Regions from separate parts of the Synechococcus sp. HIMB2401 genome, predicted to be linked through region 1. Evidence: predicted binding sites of a transcription regulator. Region 1 holds the regulator's gene; the other holds the start of a gene.

Region 1 (7,840 bases):
CCAGCGGCCAGCAAAATCAGCGACAACAGCACAGCGCCGGCAGCGCTGAGGAAGGGGCGGGCCTTCATGGGCCGGCGGTCTCGGGTCGCCTCATCTTTGTCCATCACCGCAGAATGGCGCCATGGGCCAATCCCAACAACCACAACCAATCCAAGCCTCTGAACTGCAGCAATGGCTGCAAAGCGAGCGACCTTCACCGCAACTGGTGGATGTGCGCGAGGAGGCTGAGCTCGCGATCGCTGCCTTTCCAGGTGCGGTGCTGCACCGCCCCCTGAGCCAATCCAATGCATGGCTTGGAACACTGCAGGCCGACCTCAACCCCGATCAACCCGTCGTGGTGGTCTGCCATGCCGGCGTGCGCAGCTACCACTTCGGCCTGTGGCTGCTGGACCAACCCTGGGGCCTTGAGGTGTGGAACCTTGAGGGAGGCATTGATGCCTGGAGCCTTCAGGTGGATCCCAGCGTTCCCCGCTACTGATGAGCAAGCCCCTGTCCCTTCGGCAAGAACAGGTGCTTCAGGCGACGGTGCACCACTACGTCGACACGATGGAGCCGGTGGGCAGCCGCACCCTGGTGCAACGCTTCGGCATTCCCGCCAGCTCCGCCACCGTTCGCTCCGCCATGGGGGCGCTGGAGCGCCGAGGACTGCTGCATCAACCGCACACCTCCGCCGGACGCGTTCCCAGTCCGATGGGATACCGGCACTACGTGGACGCGTTGCTGCCGGAACCCGGCATCGCCGTTCAACACCTGGAACGGGAGCTCACCGGCCTCAGTCTTCGTTGGGCCGGTTTGGACGACCTGCTGATGCATCTGGCCCGGCGGCTGACGGATTTCACCGGTCTGATGAGCCTGATCACCCAACCGCAGCAAGAGAACCAGCAACTGGAGACGATCCGTCTGGTGCCCAGCGGTGATCGACTGCTGGCGATGCTGGTGGAAGCCAATGGCCGCGCTAGCCACCTCAACCTGCGTCTGCCCCACGGGGCTGAAGCCGAACTCACCGCGATGGAACGCTGGGCGTCGGCCCAGCTCGAGCAGGGCGACCTGAACTGGGACGCACTGCCCAGGCAGCTGCAACGCAGCGGCGCTGTGCTGCGCAACGCCCTTGAGCAGCCCACCCCCGCCAACTCCACACAGGTGGTGGTGCATGGCCTTTCAAGGCTGGTGAGCGAACCGGAATTTGAAAGCACCTCCAGCCTTCGGCCGCTGCTGGAACTGATCGATGACCAACCCGCCACCTTGATCAGCCGCGGTGAATCCGCACGGGTGTGGATCGGCGAGGAACATCCCCAGCCAGCCCTGGAGGCCTGTGCCGTGGTTCAGGCGCCCTACCGCTGCAACGAGGGGCTCGGCCATGTGGCTCTGGTGGGGCCGATGCGGATGGCGTACGCCACGGCACGAGCCGCCGTGCAGCGGGTGGCCCGCCACCTGGAATTGCTGCTGGCCTGAGGATCACTCCTTAGAGCTGATCCCCCAGCTTCTCCGCCACGGTGTTGACGTCCTTGTCGCCGCGGCCGGAGCAGTTGATCACCACTTCCGTGCCATCGGCCAGGGTGGGGCAGAGCTGCTCAAGCCAGGCGAAGGCGTGGGCGGTTTCCAGGGCCGGAATGATGCCCTCAAGTTCACTCACCAGGCGCAGGGCATCGAGGGCCTGTTGGTCGGTGACTGCGGCGTACTCAGCACGCCCGATCTCCCGCAAGTAGCTGTGCTCCGGCCCCACACCGGGGTAATCGAGACCTGCACTGATGGAGTGGGCCTCCATCACCTGACCGTCACCGTCCTGCAGCAGCAGGCTCATGGCGCCGTGAAGCACACCGGCACGACCCTCGGTGATCGTCGCGGCGTGGCGACCGGTGGCCACACCATCACCGGCGGCCTCAACACCGATCAGCCGCACAGACGTTTCCTGCACAAAGGGATGGAACAGGCCCATGGCATTGGAGCCACCGCCAACGCAGGCCATCAGAACGTCGGGCAGCCGGCCGAAGGCGTCCTGACACTGCTGCTTGGACTCCTCACCGATCACGGCATGGAAATCCCGCACCAACATCGGATAGGGGTGCGGACCAGCGACGGATCCAAGGATGTAGTGGGTGGTCTCTACGTTGGTCACCCAGTCGCGGATCGCCTCACTGGTGGCGTCCTTGAGGGTGGCGGTGCCGGCCGTCACCGGTTGCACCATGGCGCCCAGCAGGCGCATGCGGAAGACGTTGAGGGCCTGACGGCGCATGTCTTCCGCGCCCATGTAGATCACGCACTCCAGACCAAAGCGGGCACAGACCGTGGCCGTGGCGACGCCGTGCTGCCCCGCACCAGTCTCGGCAATGATCCGCTTCTTACCCATGCGCAGGGCCAGCAGGGCCTGCCCCAAGGCGTTGTTGATCTTGTGGGCACCGGTGTGGTTCAGGTCTTCACGCTTGAGCCAGATGCGGGGGCCACCGTCGGCTCGGCGGTAGTGGGCGGTGAGACGCTCGGCCTCATACAACGGTGTCGCCCGGCCGACGTAGTTCTTGAGCAGACGGTTGAGCTCGGCGGTGAAGGCGGGATCGTTCCAGGCCTGGGCCGCTGCTTGCTCCAGTTCCGCCAAGGCCGGCATCAGGGTCTCGGGCACGTACTGGCCACCGAATCGTCCAAAGCGGCCATGGGCACCGGGGCGCACCGCTGGCTGCAGGCTGGAGGGATCCGGAGTGCTGGCGTTGGGCAGGGTGCTGGTCACGGATCCACGGCGGAGCGTCGGCTCAGCGTAAGCAGGCGGTCACGCCATGGGGCGCCGCATCGGCGCTCATCGACAATGCAAGCCGGTTGCGACGGGTGAATGCCGAAGGGAGGCTGGCAAGAATTCAGCAGTGCCGAGAGCCTGCAGCGACCGAGCGGCCCTGCGGCGGAGCCCACAGCCAAGGCGCAGCAAGTGGTGCGGGTGCAGCCCACCCGTGGTGGCAAAGGTGGCAAAACCGTGACGGTGATCCGGGGCCTGGAGCTGGATGATGCGGGCTTCAAGGCGCTGCTGAAGAAGCTCAAAACACGCATCGGCAGTGGCGGGACCGCCAAGGACGGCGTGATCGAACTGCAGGGAGATCAGGTGGATCTGGCACTCGAGCTGCTCAGCAAGGAGGGATACCGGCCGAAACGGGCTGGGGGCTAAGGGAGAATGGCCGCCACTTCATGCCTTGGCCATGACCGCCAGCCCCACCTACGGAGAGCTCACCAACAAAGGTGCCTCCACCAACATCGCCTGGCATGAGGCCTCCGTGGGCCGCGACGAGCGCTCGAAGCAGCGTGGGCACCGCAGCGCCATTCTTTGGTTCACCGGACTCTCCGGCTCCGGCAAGAGCACCCTGGCCAATGCCGTCAACGCAGCCCTGTTTGAGCGGGGACTCGCCACCTATGTGCTGGATGGCGACAACATCCGCCACGGCCTCTGCAAAGACCTGGGCTTCTCCGATGCCGACCGTGAAGAGAACATCCGCCGCATCGGTGAAGTGGCCAAGCTGTTCCTGGATGCGGGCGTGATCGTGCTGACCGCCTTTGTGTCGCCCTTCCGTGCAGACCGGGACAAGGCCCGGGACCTGGTGAAGGACGGTGACTTCCTCGAGGTGTTCTGCGCCGCAGACCTCGAGGTCTGCGAATCCCGGGACCCCAAAGGCCTATACGCCAAGGCACGGGCGGGGCAGATCAAGGAATTCACCGGCATCTCTAGCCCCTACGAAGCACCGGAAACGCCCGAACTGAAGATCGACACCGGCAAGCAGGATCTGGCCGACTCCGTGGAGCTGGTAATCAAAGCGCTCCAGGAGCGTGGGGTGATTCCGGCCGCCTGAGGTCGACGTCACCAGCCCTGGCGGCATCCGCCAGAGTTTTGATGCAACTGGCCACCGGCACAGCCAACAGCAGGCCCAGAAGATCGCCCACGCCATAGAGGGCTCCCACCCGGGCCCCAATGGGCAAGGCGATCAGCAACCAGGCCGGTTGCAACCCGACGATGCTGCCCATCAGCCGCGGTTGGATCACCTGATCCACGATCTGACCGACCACAATCGCCGCGGCCAGCAACTCAAGGCCTGTGCGGGGGTCCTGAACCGCCAGCACCGCACTCACCGAGACGATCGACACGGCACTGGCATAGGGCACCAGGGTGGTGAAGCCGATCAGCACGGCGAACAAGACGCCGTAGGGAATGTTCAGGGCGGTGAACACCAGAAGCTGACCACCACTGAGGATCAGCGCCAACACCACCTGACCGGCGAAATAGCCCCGAAAGGTGCGCTCGAGGGTCGTCTGCACCAGATCCCGCCAACGGTCGGGCAGCCAGCGGGCCAGACCATCGACGATCGGATCCGCCCCAAGCAGCAGGAAGACCGCCAGCACCAGCACGATCACCACATTGATCGTGGTGCCCACCGTGGCCCCCAGCAGGCCCAACAGGCGTTGGCTCAACTGCGTCGCCAGACGGCTGAACTGGGCCACCAGATCACTGCTGAGGTCCGCGAAATCAGCCGGCAGGCCATGGTCCAGCGCCCAGAGCTGACCCCGATCGATCCACTGCTCCGCCGCCGTGAGCAGAGACGGCGAGGCACTGAGCAATTGGCTGAGCTGTTCGATCAGCAGCGGCACCAGGGCCACAGCGGCCCAGACCAGAAGCCCCAGGGTCACCAGGACCACGCTGACGATGGCCCAGGCGCGGGGAAGACCCCGTTGCGCGAGCCAGCGGCAGGGCAGGTCCAACAAAAAGGCGATCAAAGCCGCGGTGAGGAACAGCCCGGGGAATGGGGCGAACTGCACCAGCAAACGCTTCAGCACAAAGGCGTTCAAGCCCAGCACTGGCAGCAGAAGACCAAGCCGCAACCAGGCCGGCCAGGACGTCATCGTGGCGATGACGCGAATCGATCAGTGCTGCTCAAGGGCGGCCGGCTTGGAGGCGGAACTGACGTAATGGCACCAAAAACTGAGCCAGGCGGCAATCCCAAGGAACTTGAATCCCTCCTCAAAGATCTGCACCGTCTCATAGGAATTCGGCCACAGCCCCTGGAGGGCATCGGTCAGAACCGACAGGCCCAACAACACCACGGACACCAGAAAGGTGTCGCCACCGAATCGCCGCAGGGGACCACGGAAGCGGAACAACAGCAACCCGGTGAAGAAGGCGTAGGTGATGTAAAGGAACGCCTCACCGAGGTAGCGGTCATGCACCAGAAACATGTCGTCGAGGCAGAGCCAAAGCGAGAAACCACCCCCACAGAAGGCGAATTGACGGTTCAGAACGGAGCCTTGGATCTGCCGGGTGGACGCCGCAAACAAGGCAATGGCCGCCGCCGCCATCCAGAGCAGGTAGCCCACGCTGGAAAGGAAACCTTCCCCGAGAGGGGCCTTGCAGGACTGGGCCAAGTCCTTCAGCACCAGCTTGGCGCTGATGCCCTCAGCTCCGCTCCAGACCAGGGCAATCGCATAGACGATGGCCGCCGGCACCACCGCCCAAAGCAGCGTGGATCGCAGGGTGGAACGAACGGGAAGACTCATGAAGTCATCTGGGAGAGGTAATCCGTGCTGCCCAGATCAACCAGGCGCGCATCCTTGGCGACCACAGCATCGTGGAGGCTGCTGCGGTAATCCTCAAGTTTCCGGGCCAAGTCAGCGTCGGCCACCGAAAGGATCTGCGCCGCCAGCAAACCGGCATTGAGGCCCCCACCGATGGCGACGGTAGCCACAGGAATCCCCCCCGGCATCTGCACGATCGAGTGGAGGGAATCAACCCCGGACAGGGCCCGGCTTTTCACCGGAACGCCGATCACAGGCAGCGTGGTGAGGGCGGCCACCATGCCGGGGAGATGGGCCGCCCCGCCGGCGCCGGCGACGATCACCCCAAACCCCTGACTCCGGGCCGATTGAGCGAAGTTCACCATCTCCACGGGGGTGCGATGGGCCGAGAGCACCCGAACCTCCACCTCCACCCCCAACTCGCGCAGGATGGCGGCGGCGGGTTCCATGGTGGGCAGGTCAGAGTCACTGCCCATCACAACGGCAACACGGGGAAGCACTGGCAGCACAACGCAGAGGGGCAAGACTGCCATCGTCTCCCCCCATGGCTGAAGAAGCCAGTGTTGCGTTGATGCACCGGATCACCAACGTTCGACTTCCGGGTCCCCTGCCTGGGGACGGAGACCAGCGCTACGCGATCGACCTGGACGAGCAGGGTCGGATCTGCCGCATCAAGGCGCTGGGCACCGAGGCACAACACGAGGCGCAACAAGAGACTCAAGAAACCGATGCGAACTGGAACGGCGACTGGCTCAGCCCCCGGGGTGTGGACCTACAGATCAACGGCGGGCTGGGGCTGGCCTTCCCGGAGCTAAGCGAGAGCGATTTGCCCCTGCTGGAGCAACTCCTCGAGCTGTTGTGGCGCGATGGGGTCGAAGCCATCGCCCCGACCCTGGTGACCTGCGGCATCGCGCCGCTGCGCCAGGCCCTGGCCGTGCTGCGGCAAGCGCGGCAGCATCACCGGCCCGGCCGTTGCGAGCTGCTGGGGGCCCATCTGGAGGGCCCCTTTCTGGCCGAAGCCCGCCGCGGTGCCCATCCCCGTGAACACCTGGCCAGCCCCAGCCTGGAGGCTCTCGAGGAACGGATTGGTGGGTTCGAAACGGAGATTGCCCTGGTGACCCTGGCCCCCGAACTGGAGGGAGCCGCTGCGGTGATCGGGCGACTGCGGGAACTGGGCATCAGCGTGGCCCTGGGCCACAGCGCCGCCACGGCCGAACAAGCCAGCAGCGGGTTCGATCAGGGAGTGGCGATGCTCACCCACGCCTTCAATGCCATGCCGGGCTTGCACCACCGGGCACCGGGGCCACTGGGGGAAGCCTGCAGGCGCGGAGGGGTGGCCCTGGGGCTGATCGCCGATGGCGTGCACGTTCACCCCACGATGGCGATGCTGTTGCAACGGCTGGCGCCGGAGCAGACGGTGCTGGTGAGCGATGCTCTGGCCCCCTACGGCCTGGCCGACGGAGAGCACCGCTGGGACGAGCGGGTGCTGCTGGTGGAGACCGGCACCTGTCGCCTCAAGGACGGCACCCTGGCGGGAGTGACCCTGCCGCAACTCGAGGGGGTGAAACGGCTGGCCCGCTGGAGTGACGCCCCCAGTGCTGCGATCTGGAGCGCCACGGTGGCGCCGCGGCGGGTGATTGGTGATGCAACGGGGTGCATGGATGCCTTGATGGGACGGCCACTGACGCAACTGCTGCGCTGGCACCAGAAGGAGGGTGATCTGCACTGGGCCTGCGCTGCTTAGGATCCCGCCGACACAAACCCTTCCGCCATGGCCCCCGATCAGCTGCTGGAGCAGAAACAGGCCGAGAAAAAGGAGGTGAAGGGCTACTTCGAAACCACGGGTTTCGACCGCTGGAACCGCATCTACAGCGACAGCGATGACGTGAACAAGGTGCAGCGCAACATCCGCATCGGTCACCAGAAAACCGTGGATGAAGTGCTGGCCTGGATCAAGGAGAGCGGTGAACTCAGCCAGGCGAGCTTCTGCGACGCGGGCTGCGGTGTTGGCAGCCTGAGCCTTCCGCTGGCGGCGATGGGGGCCGGTTCCATCAGCGCCAGCGACATTTCAGAGGCCATGGCCCAGGAAGCCGAGCGCCGGGCCGGCGAGGCTGGTCTCGACATGGCCAAGCTGAACTTCTTCGCCAGCGACCTGGAAAGCCTGAGCGGCTCGTTCCACACGGTGTGCTGCCTGGATGTGTTCATTCACTACCCCCAGCAACCGGCCGAGGAGATGGTGAAGCACCTCTGCGGCCTCACTGAAGAGCGGCTGATCGTGAGCTTTGCCCCCTACACGCCACTGCTG
Region 2 (7,840 bases), on a different contig from region 1:
GCGTTAAGTTGATTCTGCAAGAGTCCTTAAGAACCGTCGGTCGCGGGTGAACGTGGGGAAAAGCACTACCAACGGTTCAGGACGCTCCGGGACAGTGGCACCGGTCGTTCTCGCCATTCTTGATGGCTGGGGTTACAGGAACGCAAGCGAGCACAACGCGATTCAGCAAGGCGGCACTCCTGTGATGGATGCCCTTTGGCATGCCTATCCACACACCTTGATTGAGGCCAGTGGCTCCCATGTGGGCCTCCCCGATCAACAGATGGGTAACTCTGAGGTGGGCCACCTCACCATCGGAGCCGGCCGCATCATTCGCCAGGAGTTGGTGCGAATCAGCGACACGGTGCGCAGCAACCAACTTGGCGACACGCAGGCACTCAAGGAATTGGCAGAGCGCACCCAAGGGCGGGGCGGCACCTTGCACCTGCTCGGCCTCTGCTCCGATGGGGGCGTCCACAGCCACGTGGACCATCTCTGTGGACTGATCCAGTGGGCAGCGGACAGCGGCATCTCTGATGTCGCCGTGCATGCCATCACCGATGGTCGCGACACACCGACCCAGAGCGCACCGGGATACATCAGCCAGGTGGAAGCGGCCCTGAGCCGAAGCGGCGTTGGCCAGCTCGCCAGCCTCTGTGGCCGGTACTGGGCCATGGACCGGGACCAGCGCTGGGAGCGGATCGAAAAGGCATACAACCTCTACACCGATCCCAACATCGCCGTCGACAGCCGAACGGCAGAGCAGGTGCTGGCGGAGAGTTATGCCGAGGACATCACCGATGAATTCCTCGAACCGGTGCGTCTTCAGAACAGCGTCATCAAAGACGGTGACAGCGTTCTGGTGTTCAACTTCCGACCCGATCGCGCCCGCCAGATCGTGCAAGCGCTCTGCCTCCCCGATTTCGAGGGCTTCGAGCGCAGCCACACGCCGGAATTGGATGTGGTCACCTTCACCCAGGTGGAACAAGACCTTCCCGTTCAAGTGGCCTTCCCCCCCGAGCCGCTCGACCAATTGTTGGGGCAGGTGGTGGCAGACGCCGGGCTGAAGCAGTACCGCACCGCTGAAACTGAGAAGTACCCCCACGTCACGTACTTCATGAACGGTGGCATCGAACAGCCACTGGCGGGAGAAGACCGTCACTTGGTGCCATCGCCGAGGGTCGCCACCTACGACCTCTCACCGGCGATGTCGGCGGAGCAACTCACCGACAGCTGTATTTCTGCCATTGAGAAGGCGGACTATTCGCTGATTGTGATCAACTACGCCAACCCCGACATGGTGGGGCACACCGGTGTGATGGAGGCCGCCAAGGAAGCCATCCAAACCGTGGATGCCTGCATTGGCCGGTTGTTGGATGCGGTGGGACGCCAAGGCGGAACCATGCTGATCACGGCTGATCACGGCAATGCCGAATTGATGAAGGGTCCGGATGGCCAAGCCTGGACAGCCCACACCACCAATCCTGTGCCTGCGATCCTGATCGAAGGTGAACGGCGCAAACTGCCTGGCCATGGCAACGCCATCACACTGCGCGATAACGGGGGGCTGGCCGATATCGCTCCGACGTTGCTGCAAATTCTTGACCTTCCGCAACCGGCTGCCATGACTGGCCAAAGCCTGATTGCCCCCATGTCCAACATGGACCCCACCCCCAAGACCGCTCGCCTTCCTCTTTCCGTTTGATGCTCACCTCAATTTTGTCCTGGAGCTGGATCGGCACCGGCCTTCTGTTGATCGTCTTGGTGCTGCTGCATAGCCCCAAAGGTGATGGCATGGGTGGCTTGGCAGCAAGCGGCAGCTCCATGTTCAGCAGCGCCAGCAGCGCCGAAGCAACGTTGAACCGTCTGACATGGACATGCCTGGCGTTGTTTTTGTCCTTGGCTGTGATCCTGAGTGCTGGCTGGTTGAACTAAACCAACCCGCTCACAAACTCAATTTCCAGCACACATATTTTGAAGGAAGCTTCAATCTGATGACTGGAATGCTGCTCATCAACTTGCCGCTCTGTTCCAATCAATTTTGCGAACAGAAGTTACACAAGAAAGCACATAGAGCACGAATCAAGAATACTGAGGCACAACTGAGGCGGTATTGCAAGATCACCAAACAAAGAATTCTTCAAGCAGCCTGAATTGATGTGATCCCTAGCGGCCTTGAACTTAAGCCGTGAGACTTCAGATTCCAGAAACATTACTCAGGGCTTTGCAACCCTGATTTCAGAAAAGCAATTTCCTTGTAGACCCGATCAAGCTCGTACAACGTTTTTGTTTCCTTCTTTTCAAGGATTTCAACCCGCTTCAACAGATCCTCCAACAACTTGTTTTGCAAAGATTCAACCTGAACTTGCCTTTTTTGCACGCCTTTTGAGGGAGCAGAAGCCGTGCTGGCCGGAGAAAGAATGCCTCCATCCGTTTCGACGTACAACAAGGCAAGACGCTCCAACACCTTGGAGTAGGCCTTGTCTTGTTGTCGGCAAAGGGCTTTGAAACGCTGCAGCGTCTCTGGAGCGAACTGGGCGGCGAAAGCTCCGGGGCGCTGGGGCATTTGTCCCGACACATCGATACGCAGCAAGACATTAGCCGGCACCTCTCCGCACTCCCCAATTCTTCATGACCGGCAACCAACGCCGGCCCCCAGGCGCCACATGTCTTGTAAAAACTAGTTCCCACAAGACAGTATCCGAACATAAAAAAGAGGCCCCGCAGGACCTCTTGGCATGACTTGAGTTGGGGTGATCGGGTGGCCTCCCGACCACCCGAAGTCAATCAGTAGTCGAAGTCGCCGCCGCCCATGCCGCCGCCGGCAGGAGCTGCTTCCTTCTTCTCGGGCAGATCAGCCACGATGCACTCGGTGGTGAGCACCATGCCAGCGATGGATGCGGCATTTTGCAGACCGGAGCGGGTCACCTTGGCGGGATCGACGATGCCGGCAGCCAGCATGTCGACGTACTCGCCGGAGGCAGCGTTGAAGCCTTCGGCACCAGCGCGAGCCTTGACGTTCTCAGCCACAACAGCGCCGTTGGCACCTGCGTTTTCAGCGATGCGCATCAGCGGAGCGGTAAGAGCAGCAGCCACGATGTTGGCGCCGATCAGTTCCTCGCCGGACAGGCTGGAGGCTGCCCACTGCTCCAGGGCCGGAGCCAGGTGAGCCAGGGTTGTGCCGCCGCCAGGAACGATGCCTTCCTCAACAGCCGCCTTGGTGGCGTTGATGGCGTCCTCGAGACGGAGTTTCTTGTCCTTCATCTCGGTTTCGGTGGCTGCACCCACCTTCACCACAGCCACGCCACCGGCCAGCTTGGCCAGGCGTTCCTGCAGCTTCTCCTTGTCGTAGGTGGAGTCGGTCTCGTCCATCTGCTTCTTGATCTGTTCGCAGCGGGCGCCGACAGCCGCCTCGTTGCCCTCGGCAACGATGGTGGTGGTGTCCTTATTGATGGTAATGCGACGGGCGGTGCCCAGCATCTCGAGCTTGGCGTTCTCCAGCTTGAGACCGGCATCTTCGGTGATCAGCTGACCGTTGGTCAGCACAGCCATGTCTTCCAACATGGCCTTGCGGCGATCACCAAAACCAGGAGCCTTCACAGCGGCCACGTTCAGCACACCGCGCAGACGGTTCACCACCAGAGTGGCCAGGGCTTCCTTCTCGATGTCCTCAGCAATGATCAGCAGAGGCTTGCCGGTGCGGGCGATTTGCTCCAGCACAGGCACCAGATCTTGCACCAGACCGATCTTCTTGTCGGTGAGAAGGATGTAAGGCTCGTCGAGGACGGCTTCCATCCGCTCGGTGTCGGTGGCGAAATAAGGGGAGATGTAGCCCTTATCGAAGCGCATGCCCTCGGTGACCTCGAGTTCGGTCTCCATGGACTTGCCCTCTTCGAGGGAAATCACACCTTCCTTGCCAACCTTGTCCATGGCATCGGCAATCATCTTGCCGACTTCTTCATCGTTGCCAGCGGAGATGGTGCCGACCTGAGCGATGGCATTGCTGTCAGCGATGGGCTTGGCCATTTCCTTGATCTTGCTGACCAGGAAATCGGACGCCTTGTCGATGCCCTTCTTCAGGGTGATGGCGTTGGCACCGGCAGCCACGTTGCGCAGACCCGCCTTGACCATGGCGTGGGCCAGAACGGTGGCCGTGGTGGTGCCGTCACCGGCAGCGTCGTTGGTTTTGGAGGCGGCCTGACGGATCAGAGCAACACCGGTGTTCTCGATGTGGTCTTCGAGCTCGATCTCCTTGGCGATGGTGACGCCGTCATTGATGATCTGGGGTGCACCGAACTTCTTCTCGAGCACCACGTTGCGGCCCTTGGGACCCAGGGTCACGGCAACGGCTTCGCAGAGGATGTCGATGCCTTTTTCGAGAGCGCGACGGGCGTTCTCGTTGTAGATGATGCGCTTTGCCATGGAAGGCGGTTCCTAATGAAGAGGATGGTTAAGGGAGGCTGAGTTGAGACTCAAGCCGCAATGCAGCAGGGCTGATCTCAGTTGACGACAGCCAGGATGTCCTTCTCGGACAGCAGCACGTATTCATCGCTGCCGAGCTTGATGTCGGTGCCGGCGTACTTGCTGTAGAGAACCTTGTCGCCCACACCAACTTCGGGAGCCTGACGGCTGCCGTCGTCGTTGCGCTTGCCGGGGCCCACCTGAACCACTTCACCCACCTGGGGCTTTTCTTTGGCGGTGTCAGGCAGAAGGATGCCGCCGGCAGTCTTCTCTTCGGATTCAGAGACTTTGACGAACACGCGGTCGCCGAGGGGTTTAACGGTCGAGACGCTGAGAGAAACAGCAGCCATGGGTACTTGCAGGAGCAGGGACAGGGCGCAATGCGCCACGCATCGACGCGAGTTGGCACTCGATGCCGATGAGTGCCAACGTATGCAAACGACCACCCCTCGGGCCATACCCCAAGCTGTGCGGGTGACCGAACCGGAGGGGGTGCAACCACAGCGGTGGTATGGTTGCGCCGCTCTGAATGGGTCCGAGCGCGCAGCGCCTGTTCCCGCAACTCTCCTTCCTATGGTCGCTTCTGCTCCTGCATCTGCTGGCACCAAGGGTGTGATCCGTCAGGTGATCGGCCCGGTTCTGGACGTGGAATTTCCCGCCGGGAAACTGCCCAAGATCTATAACGCCTTGCGCATCGAGGGGAAAAACCCCGCAGGTGACGACGTCGCCCTGACCGCTGAGGTTCAACAGCTTCTGGGTGATCACCGGGTTCGTGCCGTTGCCATGAGTGGCACCGACGGTCTAGTGCGCGGCATGGAAGCCGTTGACACCGGTGCACCGATCTCCGTGCCCGTGGGTGAAGGCACCCTCGGCCGCATCTTCAACGTGCTGGGCGAGCCCGTCGACGAGCAGGGCCCCGTCAACACCACTGCCACCGCTCCCATCCACCGAGATGCCCCCAACATCACCGAGCTTGAGACCAAGCCGAAGGTGTTCGAGACCGGCATTAAGGTGATCGACCTCCTGGCTCCCTATCGCCAGGGAGGCAAGGTCGGCCTGTTCGGCGGCGCCGGCGTGGGCAAGACCGTGCTGATTCAGGAGCTGATCAACAACATCGCCAAGGAGCACGGCGGTGTGTCTGTGTTCGGTGGTGTGGGTGAGCGCACCCGTGAGGGCAACGACCTCTACGAGGAATTCAAGGAATCCGGCGTGATCAACGCCGACGACCTTTCCAAGTCGAAGGTGGCCCTCTGCTACGGCCAGATGAACGAGCCCCCCGGCGCCCGGATGCGCGTGGGCCTCTCCGCTCTGACCATGGCTGAGCACTTCCGCGACGTGAACAAGCAGGACGTGCTGCTGTTCGTGGACAACATCTTCCGCTTCGTGCAGGCCGGTTCCGAGGTGTCCGCACTGCTGGGCCGCATGCCTTCCGCTGTGGGCTACCAGCCCACCCTGGGCACCGACGTGGGTGCCCTGCAGGAGCGTGTTGCATCCACCGTTGAAGGTTCGATCACCTCGATTCAGGCCGTTTACGTGCCTGCTGACGATCTGACCGACCCCGCACCGGCCACCACCTTCGCTCACCTCGACGCCACCACGGTGCTGAACCGTGCCCTGGCTTCCAAGGGCATCTACCCCGCTGTGGATCCTCTGGATTCCACCAGCACCATGCTCCAGCCAGCTGTGGTGGGTGACGAGCACTACCGCACCGCCCGCGCCGTGCAGTCCACCCTGCAGCGCTACAAGGAACTGCAGGACATCATCGCGATTCTGGGTCTCGACGAACTGTCGGAAGACGACCGTCGCACCGTGGACCGTGCCCGCAAGGTTGAGAAGTTCCTCTCCCAGCCTTTCTTCGTGGCTGAAATCTTCACCGGCATGCCCGGCAAGTACGTGAAGCTGGAGGAGACCATTGCTGGTTTCAACCAGATCCTTTCCGGTGAGCTGGACAGCCTCCCCGAAGCCGCCTTCTACCTGGTGGGCAACATCGAGGAAGTGAAAGCCAAGGCCGAGAAGATCGCCGCCGAAACCAAGTGATCCCTGCGGGGGTGTGATTCACACCCCCGATCACGTGTTTCTCGACAGTCCGTTCTCTTTTCGAACCAAGGTTCATGTCCCTCACCCTCCGCGTGCTGGCAACAGACCAGAACGTCTTTGATGGCAGCGCCGACGAGGTGATCCTGCCCAGTACCACCGGTCAACTCGGCATCCTGCCCGGCCACATCTCCCTGCTCACCGCCATCGACATCGGTGTACTGCGGGTGCGTGCCAACGGTGCATGGAACTCCATCGCTCTGATGGGTGGTTTCGCCGAAGTGGATGCTGATGAAGTCACCGTTCTGGTGAACAAGGCCGAACTTGGCAGCTCCATCGATGCCGCTGCCGCCGAAGCCGCTTTCCAGAAGGCCTCCACCGTGGTGGCTGGCATGGAAGGCCAACCTGCTTCGCCGGAAAAACTCAAGGCGCAGCAACAGCTGAATGAAGCCCGCGCTCGCCTTCAGGCCAGCAAAACCGCCGACTGATTCATCCCCCAATTTCAAGGATGACGTCGCCAAAGGCCAGGGGTTACCGCCCCTGGCCTTTTTCGTGGTGTGGTTTGTCCGTTCGTCATCCCAACACCAGGCAAGCCACGGGAAGGCATAAAAAAACCTGCCCGAAGGCAGGTTTGCATCATCAACTTGAAAAGCGGAATCAGGCGGTACCGCAGAAGGTGACGTCGGGGAACTTGGCCTTGGCCTCGTCGAGGCTCTTGCCTTTGCCCTCTTCCTGCCAGTAGTTGATCACCTCAGTGGCCTGGTTGAGCACTTCAACCCGCTCGTTGTCGGTGATCCAGCTCTTGCCTTCCAGCTCGGCCTTCAGGCTTTCCCAGGCATCCTCACGGGGCCAGAAGAAGTAGGAGGTGAGTGGGCTAGGGCCACCGCCAACGATCTGATCAACCGCAAGGGCCACGTTGTCGGGCAGCCAGAGGATCTTCAGCAGGAACCGGCCCTCATCAGCCTTGGGGGTGTAACCGGAAGGAACACCATCAGCATCGATGGTGGCCGTGGCCAGAGCCGCGGCGGCGCCCTTCAGCACAGGACGGCCTTCGCCTTCGCTGGCTGCAGGCTTTTCAGTGGTTTCAGCTGCCTGGGTGGCGCCTTCAGCCGCGTCGGCGGACGGAGTCGCGACCTCCTGGTCGGTAGGGGCAGCGCCTTCGGTGACCGTCATGGTGTCAGCGCTCAAGACAGAAATACAAACAACTAACCTACCAGCCGCTCCCCATTGGACGTTCTGGGATCCCCAACCATCCTGCTGTTCGACATCGATGGTGTGATCCGCGATGTCGCGGGCAGCTATCGACGGGCCCTTCAATGCACTGTGCAGCACTACTGCGGTTGGCAGCCCAGCGCTGATGTCATCG

What was found. The regulator HrcA, encoded in region 1, represses chaperone genes, less so after heat shock. The targets are predictions, from matches to a motif close to TTAGCACTCNNNNNNNNNGAGTGCTAA.
Region 2: a site for HrcA is predicted at 4,843-4,869, ahead of groES (co-chaperone GroES). Genes of this name have one in related genera too.

Annotation. Positions count from the first base shown of each region.
Region 1 is NZ_JBDJKK010000002.1:36,791-44,630, forward strand. It holds gene AAXE93_RS05120 (DUF3352 domain-containing protein) at 1-104, opposite strand, end outside; gene AAXE93_RS05125 (rhodanese-like domain-containing protein) at 122-478, shown strand; gene hrcA (heat-inducible transcriptional repressor HrcA) at 478-1,452, shown strand; gene trpB (tryptophan synthase subunit beta) at 1,463-2,719, opposite strand; gene AAXE93_RS05140 (translation initiation factor) at 2,819-3,145, shown strand; gene cysC (adenylyl-sulfate kinase) at 3,177-3,821, shown strand; gene AAXE93_RS05150 (AI-2E family transporter) at 3,781-4,866, opposite strand; gene AAXE93_RS05155 (oxidoreductase) at 4,888-5,517, opposite strand; gene purE (5-(carboxyamino)imidazole ribonucleotide mutase) at 5,514-6,068, opposite strand; gene AAXE93_RS05165 (N-acetylglucosamine-6-phosphate deacetylase) at 6,080-7,279, shown strand; gene bchM (magnesium protoporphyrin IX methyltransferase) at 7,307-7,840, shown strand, end outside.
Region 2 is NZ_JBDJKK010000004.1:126,821-134,660, forward strand. It holds gene gpmI (2,3-bisphosphoglycerate-independent phosphoglycerate mutase) at 47-1,684, shown strand; gene secG (preprotein translocase subunit SecG) at 1,684-1,914, shown strand; gene AAXE93_RS10125 (hypothetical protein) at 2,192-2,572, opposite strand; gene groL (chaperonin GroEL) at 2,767-4,401, opposite strand; gene groES (co-chaperone GroES) at 4,479-4,790, opposite strand; gene atpD (F0F1 ATP synthase subunit beta) at 5,014-6,477, shown strand; gene atpC (ATP synthase F1 subunit epsilon) at 6,552-6,962, shown strand; gene AAXE93_RS10150 (30S ribosomal protein PSRP-3) at 7,132-7,647, opposite strand; gene AAXE93_RS10155 (TIGR01548 family HAD-type hydrolase) at 7,702-7,840, shown strand, end outside.